Regions from separate parts of the Desulfitobacterium elongatum genome, predicted to be linked through region 3. Evidence: riboswitches for the same ligand, from Rfam matches in the RefSeq annotation. Region 3 holds a riboswitch; each other region holds the start of a gene.
The links. Region 3 has a riboswitch for cyclic di-GMP ahead of ACZ42W_RS18115 (ArsB/NhaD family transporter). Riboswitches for the same ligand answer to the same signal wherever they lie in the genome.
Positions count from the first base shown of each region.

Region 1: it holds a riboswitch for cyclic di-GMP, as region 3 does, so the genes downstream of both, ACZ42W_RS08465 (DNRLRE domain-containing protein) here and ACZ42W_RS18115 (ArsB/NhaD family transporter) in region 3, are expected to answer to the same signal.
Region 2: it holds a riboswitch for cyclic di-GMP, as region 3 does, so the genes downstream of both, ACZ42W_RS21130 (YvrJ family protein) here and ACZ42W_RS18115 (ArsB/NhaD family transporter) in region 3, are expected to answer to the same signal.

Region 1 covers NZ_AP038772.1:1,778,811-1,782,090, reverse strand. Annotated here, with positions in the region: gene ACZ42W_RS08465 (DNRLRE domain-containing protein) at 1-1,794, opposite strand, end outside; cyclic di-GMP riboswitch class I at 2,031-2,115, opposite strand; gene ACZ42W_RS08460 (gluconokinase) at 2,257-3,280, opposite strand, start outside.
Region 2 covers NZ_AP038772.1:4,495,371-4,498,650, forward strand. Annotated here, with positions in the region: gene ACZ42W_RS21120 (OFA family MFS transporter) at 1-642, shown strand, start outside; gene ACZ42W_RS21125 (hypothetical protein) at 741-1,139, opposite strand; gene ACZ42W_RS21130 (YvrJ family protein) at 1,443-1,601, opposite strand; cyclic di-GMP riboswitch class I at 1,827-1,917, opposite strand; gene ACZ42W_RS21135 (tetratricopeptide repeat protein) at 2,330-3,280, shown strand, end outside.
Region 3 covers NZ_AP038772.1:3,814,197-3,817,476, reverse strand. Annotated here, with positions in the region: gene ACZ42W_RS18120 (glutamine synthetase III family protein) at 1-230, opposite strand, end outside; gene ACZ42W_RS18115 (ArsB/NhaD family transporter) at 468-1,742, opposite strand; cyclic di-GMP riboswitch class I at 1,904-2,003, opposite strand; gene ACZ42W_RS18110 (ArsB/NhaD family transporter) at 2,111-3,280, opposite strand, start outside.

The DNA of each region.
Region 1 (3,280 bases), 2.0 Mb from region 3:
GCGGAAGAGCTTGTCCCTCTCTGGAGTGGGCCAAAATTCTGTTTGCCAGTTACTCTCTTTCGTTGCATATTGATTGAAGGAGCCTCCATTCGAAATCAGTTCCTCAAGCCCCGGGATATCTTCGGGATTAAAGTCCGGATAGACATAATTCCCATCCGGTTCGACACTGCCAGCAAAGCCGTCACTATTATCAGGAACAGTCATGTATTCCAAAATGGTGTGTGGCTTTGCCATCCCATCTGCGGTCAAGCCGATAAATTGAAGCAACCCATCATTGCTCGCTGCGGCATATGGGCGTAGATTAATTTCAGGTCTAATCAAGGGCATATCCGAGTCGATCTCTTCGCTATCCTCATACGTGATTTCGACATAGGGAGTTGGAAAAGAGGTGTTATCTGCTGAGGCAAAAACCTCTGCCTGCTCGGTCTCATAGGTATACCGCAGGACAACTCCATTATTGGGCGCTCCGCTATACCAATCCTTCATCAGCTGAGTCATATCCCAACCCACATACCCTACAGAGCCATCAATCGTCGTCTCCGTCTCATACTGGGTTTCCTGAGGCTGGTTATTCCAGGTTAGTCCCGAGATGGAGAAAGGTTGTTTTATACGTTGAAGTTCGATAGCCCTAGAGGTATTGCTCCAGCTGGTATATTTGTACATTTGGAGGGAAGCAGATTTGACTTCTTGGTCCTCACCAATATTTGGAAGATTGAATTTGAGGAACGTCCGAGTCCTTAAATGAGCTTCAATAAAATTTGCTATATTACCACTTTTGATTCCATCATCATAGCCGATATAGGAATAAGGATTATCTGTATAAACGTTTGGAGAACCTTGTTCCACGGTAGTATCCTGAAGCTGTTCGCTTCCAAGCGTAATTGAAGGATCAATTTTGACAGGATATGCGCGTTCTGGTGCTTCCAACCACTCTTTATCAGCTGTGATTATAATCTGATCTTTAGTAAAAAGATTTTTATCAAGCTGAATTTCGACCTTACCCGAAATTACTCCATTGCCATCGATCATGTACGGTGCAGACAACACCCATGATGGTGTAGTACTGCCCTTTTCATAGCCGAATATTGATCCACTCTCTTCCCTCAACTCTAAACCAGATGTGTCCACTGCAAAGCTAAACGTGTTTTTATCCACGTAATTATTAAGGATAATATCTTCTTTGACTTTCGTGTTGAGAACGGTATATTGGACATCAATTCCATCAAAGACATCATTGTAGAGAATAGCATTCTCGTTAATTGCGCTTTGGCTGTAATCCCCTTCTAACGGAATAAGATTAAGGGTAACATCGCCCTTTTCGACCTGAATCGGCAATTCCTTGTTTATAATTGCTGGAAAACGCACCTTATAATCATTTGCTTTATTTTCATAGACCGAACTCACATTTTCACCTTTAATGTTTGCTTTATCACTTGCTTCGCTGTCTGCTTCATTCTTTGATCGATTTTTACCTTGTTCGGCTACTAAATCGCCCTTTGCCTCTGTCTTCGAGGTTAGATTATTGCCCTTCACAGGCACTAAAGTGTTGTCAATGTCAAGTAAGGCCCCTGATGCATCTTTGAAATGAATTTTGTTAAGATAGAGAAAGGTTTTTTGTCCTTGATCATTTTTAAAGGTCTTGCTATTTTCAGTTCTTTTCTCGATGATTTCTTTCCCTTTGGCAATACTTAATTCGTGAGGTTTTTTCTTTTGACTAACTTGTGGAAGCTTTTTAGGCTTTTCTGTTTTCCCTTTAGCAAGGGAAACATCTTTTACTTTCTCCTTTAAGGGCAAGGATTACCATAATATTTTCCTTTTTCACCATTTGTACTAATGGAATTCCCTGCTAAGGCAAAATCTAAATATATGGTATTCCAGAGAAAACAAGTCATCAGTAGCACACTAATTACCTTCTTATTGAACTTCCCAAACATTTCTTTCCTCCAAATCTCTTTCTTTTTAATAAATAAAAAAAAGCTTTTCTCCTATTTGGGAGAAAAGCTAAAAACATAATTATAATTCTGCTCATAATCAGCAACTTGGCAATCATAGCTCTATAGCCTTAGACCCATAGCTTTGCGTCTCCACCTTTCAGTGGATTTGCCTATTAAATTAAAAAAATTCTGTTACAACTTGGTTGTTTAACCAACTTGTAACAGAATACCATACACCTTTAGCGAAATGTGTCGTAATAAGAAGATTAGATATAGATTTGCCTTTGCTGCGATATCTTTAAAGGCTTTTCTCTAAAGCAGCTTACAAGCTAACGTAGATTTTATCATAGAGTTCTTTGTACTTTATGTACTCTGAATTATATAATTCTACCTGTGCCTTTTGAGGCTTGATTACACGGTCCACCTTCATAAAACGCCTACTTTCGCTCAAAGCAGAGATTTTCCCTAAAGATAGCCAGGCAAGAAGAACAGCTCCAAAAGCCGATCCTTGCGGCTCACCGAGCGCTTCAAGTGGTTGATTTAGGACGTCTGCTACAATCTGTACCCACGTTGGAGAAGCCATAAATCCCCCGCCAATCCGAAGTGAAGTCACTTTTCCAGCCATCTCCTGAATCGGTTCGTAAACGCTTCTAATCCTGTAAGCCACTCCTTCCATAGCAGCCCGAGCAAAATGTCCTGGTCCATGAGCAAAGTCTAGCCCTATTAATGCTGCTCGGATATCGGAATTCCAATTTGGAGAGCGCTCACCCGTCAGAAAGGGCATAAGCATCAGTCCATCTGATCCAGTTCGCGTAGTAGCTGCAAGTTTTTCAACTTCTTCAAAACTAATTCCATGTAGCCAATTCTGGCGTACCCATTGTAACGTGAGTCCAGCATTGTTAATTGCTCCACCGACAACCCAAGCATTCGGTGACAGATAATAACACCACGTCCGTCCCAATCGATCTAAAGTGGGTTTATCCACCGTAATCCGTGCAGCTCCACTCGTTCCGATCATAACCGTAACCTCACCTGGGTCAATCGCTCCAGCACCTAAACTGGAGAGTACCCCGTCCCCCGCTCCGATGACCACTTTGACTTTCGAGTCCAAACCTAGTTTTATTAAAACTTCTTCTTTCAATCCTTCAAACACTGTAGTCGTTGGCACAATCTCAGAAAGTTGATCTGCTCGTACTCCGATGCGTCTTAAAATTTCTTCGTCCCAAGTCATCTGATGAACATTATAAAGTCCCGAGCTTGTCGCAATTGAGGTATCGACTACGTATTTACCAAACCAGCGGTAAAAAAGTAGCTCTTTTAAGGAGATAAAACGCTCAGTTTCTCCA
Region 2 (3,280 bases), 680 kb from region 3:
CTACCCCTTCACGAAGTTAAGATTGAGTTTACTTGGCAAGAGATGCTCAAAGATTCTCGCTTCTACCTGCTTTGGATTATGTTTGGTTCCGGGGCAACAGCCGGTCTTATGATTATTGGGCAACTATCCACAATCACCAAGGTGCAGACTGGGGTTTCTTGGGGATATGCCATGGTAGCCTTACTCGCAATTTTTAATGCAGGTGGCAGAATCTTAGCGGGTTGGCTTTCAGATCGAATCGGAAGAAGCTGGACGATGCGAATTTTCTTCACCTTACAAGCTCTGAATATGATTGCCTTTAACTTCTATGACACCCCGGCCCTCATTGCCTGCGGTGCCTCACTCGCTGGACTCAGCTATGGTTCACTCCTTTCCCTTTTCCCCTCAGCGACCTATGACTTCTTTGGCACAAAAAACGGTGGAGTTAATTACGGTCTCGTCTTCACGGCTTGGGGAGTAGGAGGAGTACTCGGACCACTGATGGCAGGTGCGGTCGTGGACCTCACCAAAAACTACTTCATCGCCTACCTCATTGCTGCTTCACTTTGCCTAGTTGCTACTCTCCTCACCTTCCTCTTGAAAGCGAAACCCATTGAAACAGCATCTGGTGAGCGAATACTCGTCCAAGAAGCATGTGAATAATTTTTGGTAGTCTAAGGAGTCACTCCACTATATTTTGGGTGACTCCTTTTTCAATAACTTTCAGACGAAGAATTGACTTATTGTCATTCGCAGAAACCCTAGGATAAGCTCACTCCAAATCTAAAGGGCAGGTAGATAACATTGCCTCGTTTCTCATACATAAAATGTGTTGAATTCTTTGATAAAATTGAATCTATGGCTCCTGTAGGTTCTTTAGTTACTGTGGTTGAAAGAGGTGATATGTGTGCTGTTGTTTCTGGAAATTCCTTCAGAAGCATTGCAACTTTCGTAAGCTCTACCGTTATATCCACCCGTAATTGGTGCCCGATAAAATAACGTTCTAAGCTAGCCCGACTCATGTGCGCTAACCTTTGTGAAACGTTTTTTTCTGTCAACTCTAGCAATTCCCCACTGAATTCCTGATAGGCTGGATATAATCGCAAAAATTCAGAGAGAACTTCCTTTGTTTTCTGCCTTAAGCTTGTATAGGGCATCATCGATTTTCACCTCTCTTTTATAGAGTCATAACTCCAAGTGTATACCTCTAGTTCTATTATCAAATTTTCCCAGTTTCTTTTCGTCAATCCAAAGGATACCTTTTAGGTTACCCATTGGGTGCATATCGTAATATCTCTATGGATAACTATGTCCCTCTTTAGAAGTATATGAATAATACTTTTGTCTACTTGAAGTTTATAAATTAAAAAACGCCCATAGTGGAGCGAACAAAAAAGAAGAGCATCTAATGCCCAGAATGAACGCGCATTTAATGCTCTTTTACTCATAATCTTAGGAGTTAGTTATTCATCATGTTCCATAGCTGCTTTAAGCTCTTGTACTACTGTAGTCAAATGATCCAGTTTTTTCTCGAATTTAACCAAGAGATAAGTCGAGACGGCTATTGGGAAGCCAAAGTTACCCAGCAATGTAAACCAAAGACCGTTTTCATCACCTGGCATAGAAACTCCCTCCCATCTATTTATAAAAAGACGGACTCCATTACTCTTATCACCTCCCCACCCATCATTTTTCCGTTGAGTAACCGCCCCTAGATAAGATCAACTAGACTTCAGACAAGAATTAAAAGCTCCACTAGAAGTTAGTTTTCTTTACCTTGGAAGAAGCCGCTGCCCTTATGGAGACAAAAAAACTGCCTTATAAGGGCAGAAAGGGAATTTTTACGTAACTGTAGCCAGGCTATCATAGTGCATCTACGCACCTTAGACCCTAACGGCTTTGCGTCCCCAACTTTCGGTGAGTTTGCCCTTTTTACACCATATACAATTAAAATCTCTAGTAGGTTTAAAAAACTAAGGTTTGAATTTAGGCGTATACAATAATGTCCATGAGAGGCTGGAACTCGAAACCCACTGCAGCTAAAGTGAACGCGATAACTAGTCCCACGATGATAAACTTCTTCATTGATATCCCCCCTTTGATACCATAATAAACCAAATCCAGAACACCTTTGTGATGAGAATCCTGTCGCAATTGGCGGTCGTTTCCTCCATCTGCTTTTTTCTCCCCTATTCAGCAGAAATCTTGAGAAAAACTTCTTTCTGCTCTTATTTTTGTCAATTATTCTTAGTCCTAAATTAACGTACGAAGCCGATTTTAGCAGGGGATTACTAGGCAGATGGCAAATTAAACCATAAGTGTATTGATTGTCACTTGAGGGGGCGGGAACATGGATCAACGTTTTGACCAACTTCTCCAGAGTCAAGAGCTTAGCTTGTCCGAACTTGCTCGATGCTCTCAGATTACGCCAGGATATTTATCCAAAATTTTTAATGGCAAAATCTCTAACGTGAGTCTAGGTATTTTAGCTAGAATTTCTAAACAACTTGGTCTTCCCGTGGAGGATCTCGTTAGAATGATAAAAGAGGAAAACTTTTTACCCAAGGCTTTAAATCCTATAACAAGTACCGGAACACAGCCTCAATCCTTTGAAGAAGCTGTTCAGAGTGCGCTTGATGCTCTCGAATCCGATGACAATGAAGGGTTCTACTCTTGGTCTGAAAGAATTAGATATATACCTTCTCCCTTACAGAAAAACTATGAGAAATGGTTTGAGGGGCTTCAGTTAGCCTATGAAAACCTCTATGATTCTGCACTTGAAAAGTTTCTATCTGCCCAAGGATTTAAAGCTCGCTCCGCTCTAGAAAGGCGCTTCAAGGCAAAAATCATCTCTGGAATTGCGAGCCTTTACCTTGGCCAAGGGAATTATAAGAAGGCCCTTTCCATGTTTCGAAAAAGTCTCATGACTTGGGAGGAAGGGGTCCACTCAGGGACAGTCTACCTTAATATGGGGACCCTCAATCGAAGAAATGGTGCATACAACTCTGCTGAACTTTGTTATCGTTCAGCCCTTTTGACCCCAGTCCCCTATATCCAGCTTCTGGGCTATGCTGCGTTAGGACAACTCTATATGGATCAGAAAAGACTTCCTGAGGCACGCGCAGCACTATTGCAAGGTTATTGCTTGGCCAAGAATTTACCTGGAGATCGAGGGAAAGGAGAACTTTTCTGCAACCTGGGAAAGTACTATAAGGAAATCTGGCGCATAGAAAAGGCAACCGGACTCTTAAAACGTGGTCTCATCTATACCACAACACCCACTTCTAAGAGAACACGACAG
Region 3 (3,280 bases):
GAGTCATGTTTTTCCGCTGTGAAACCTGTCATAGGTTGGAACCAGTGGGTGTAGTGCGTGGCCCCTTTTTCAATGGCCCAGTCTTTCATTGCATTAGCGACGACCTCAGCAATCTCTGGTTTAAGAGGCAGTCCTTCGTCAATCGTTTTTCGTAATGCTTTATACGTGTATTTGGGTAGTCGTTCTCTCATTGCCGCGTCATTAAAAACGTTCAGTCCAAAGATATCCATCTCATTTTCCTCCCTAATTTCTGTTAACAAAAAACAGAAAAAGGCCCTCAATAGGATTCCCTTGATCAGAAATCTCTAAAGAGCGCCTTTGCTCTTCGAAAGCCTTATTGATAGGCTAACATATTTCTTGAAAAAACTCAAGAATTGACTTGCAAAATAGATTAACAAAATATTAGTGAGCGCATCTAAGGAACAAACGGCTAGTGCAATTAGAAGTGGCGAAAACGGCGGAACAGCTTAATAGTACCTCAGAAGAATGTATCCAGTTGCAATGATTACCGAGACAATCATAAAGGGAAAACCTATTTTTAAGAACTGCTTATAGGTAATAGGTAAGCCATTCTTCTCAGCAATTCCTGCGACAATAACATTGGCTGAGGCACCGACTAAGGAACCGTTTCCACCGAGGCAAGCACCAAGGGCCAAAGCCCACCACAAGGGCTTTATTTCCTCAGGGCCGAAATCACCGAGGGTCCCTAGTTTTTGAATAAGTGGAATCATGGTTGCCACAAAGGGAATGTTATCCACAAAGGCAGAGAAGATTGCGGAAATCCAGAGGATGAGTATGGCCATCAGGAAGGGATCGCCACCGGTTAAGCCTATGCTCCAATTGGCAACTCGGTCAAGAACTCCCACTTCAACAAGTCCTCCGACCAAGATAAATAATCCGGCAAAGAAGAAGATTGTAGGCCATTCGATCGCTAAAAATACCTCTTCAGGCTCTTCGTGACTGAGGATCATCAAGAGCATCGCGCCTGTCAGAGCAATCGTTGCACTCTCAACGTGGAGAACAGAATGGAGAATAAAACCAAGGATAGTCAATCCAAGAACGAGAAGAGACTTCTTCAGTAAAGCCCAATCCTTGATATAGTCTAATTCATTTTGTTTCATCAACTGTTCAATTGACTCTTGATCCGTAGTTAATTCGCGGCGATAGACAAAGTAGAAGCCAAGGAGTGTAACGGCGAGAATAATAATTACTGGAGGAGCTAAGTTTAGGATAAAGTCGCCAAAGGAAAGTCCAGCAGGTCCGGAAATCATAATATTAGGGGGATCCCCAATGAGGGTAGCTGTTCCACCAATATTACTGGCTAGAATCTGAGTGAGCAGAAAGGGAGTTGGATTAATTTTCAAGGTATCAGCAATGGCAATAGCGACAGGGACAATCAGAAGAACCGTGGTTACATTGTCGAGAAAAGCAGATAATATAGCAGTGAGTAAGGAAAGCGCTAGCAAAAGTTTGGTGGGATTTCCTCCCACCTTTTTAGCAACCCAGATAGCCAGAAAACCAAAGACACCAGAGCGTCGGGTGATATCGACAATAATCATCATCCCTATGAGGAGACCCAGTGTATTCCAATCAATATGATGAATCGCAGTTTCTTGTGATAAAACTCCAAACAGGACGAGGAGTGCTGCACCAGAGGCCGCTGCAACGGCACGAGGAATCTTCTCGAAGACAATAAAAGTATAGGCGACTAGGAAAATTACACAGGTTAGTATGAGCGTCATAAGAAACCTCCATTTTACGATTATATTATTTTAACAGGAATTGTGTTGCTGCAGCTCTTTAAGCTAAGTTTATCCTCCTTTCAATCAGACTAATTCTTAAAAAACAAAAATAGAAAGAGAGCAGTCCAATAAGGAACTGCTCTCCCCTGAGAAGTTCAAAGACTTGTAGCTTGGCGATCCTAGCTGATGTTAGTTATTCATGCAGCCGTAGACCCATAGCTTTAGCGTCCTTCGCTTTCGCGAAGTTTACCCCAACACAAGAACACGTTTTCAATTATTAAAGGCACTTTCATTATACCATAAAATGTCGATGTCGCTCAAGTTATACGATTTTTTGGTTTAAAACCTAGACGAACGTAATCCTTATTCTAGAAGTAAAACAAAAGAAGATAACCCGTAGAAATAACAATAGACACGAGCATTAGTGGAAAGGCTAGTTTCATAAAACCGGCGAAGGTCATTTTATAGCCATTCTTCTCTGCTAAACCTGCCACAATGACATTGGCTGAAGCTCCAATAATCGTTCCGTTTCCACCAAGGCAGGCTCCAAGTGATAAGGCCCACCAAAGCGGTTCGAGGGCTTCTGGGGTCATTCCGCCAAGGGTTCCCATTTGATGAATTAACGGAATCATCGTAGCGACAAAGGGAATATTATCGACAAAGGCGGAGGCAATGGCTGAGAGCCATAGAATGAGCATTCCCGTGAGTTTGAAGTTCCCGGCAGTTACATTGAGTGCCCATTGAGCAAGTCGGTTAATTAACCCGGTCTCAACTAAACCACCGACGACGATGAATAGCCCTGCAAAAAAGAAGAGTGAGGGCCATTCAATTGATAGGAATATATCTTCTGGTTCCTCCTTTGAAATGAGCATCAAAAGAGCTGCGCCAGACAGGGCAATCGTGGCGGACTCTAAATGCAACATCTGATGAAGTATGAATCCAAGGATTGTCAAACCAAGAACTAAAAGACTCTTTCTTAAGAGCGCATAATCTTTGATCTCTTCAAGAGGGTTAACTTGCGTAACTTTTTGTTTCACCTCGTCACTCACTTTTAGTTTATTGCGATAGAGAAAATAGAAAATTAGCATAGTGACGATATGTATGACAATAATCACAGGAGTTAGGTTGACTAAAAAGTCCATAAATCCAAGATGAGTTTGACTTCCAATCATGATGTTGGGTGGATCCCCGATTAATGTGGCTGTTCCGCCAATATTGCTCGCTAAAATCTGACTCATGAGGAAGGGGATTGGGTTGAGTCCCATAGCTCCTGCGATAGTGAAGGTAATGGGAACAATAAGTAAAACCGTGGTGACATTGTCAAGGAAGGCCGAAAGAAGTGCTGTAATCGTAGCTAAAGAAATTAATATCCGGATTGGTTCACCTTTCGAAATCTGAACTGCTTTTACCGCTAAGTACTGGAAAACACCCGTCTTCCGAGTAATTCCTACGATAATCATCATTCCGATCAATAGGCCGAGTGTATTCCAATCAATATGTTCGATGGCCACTTCCTGGGAAAGAACGCCTATAAGGAT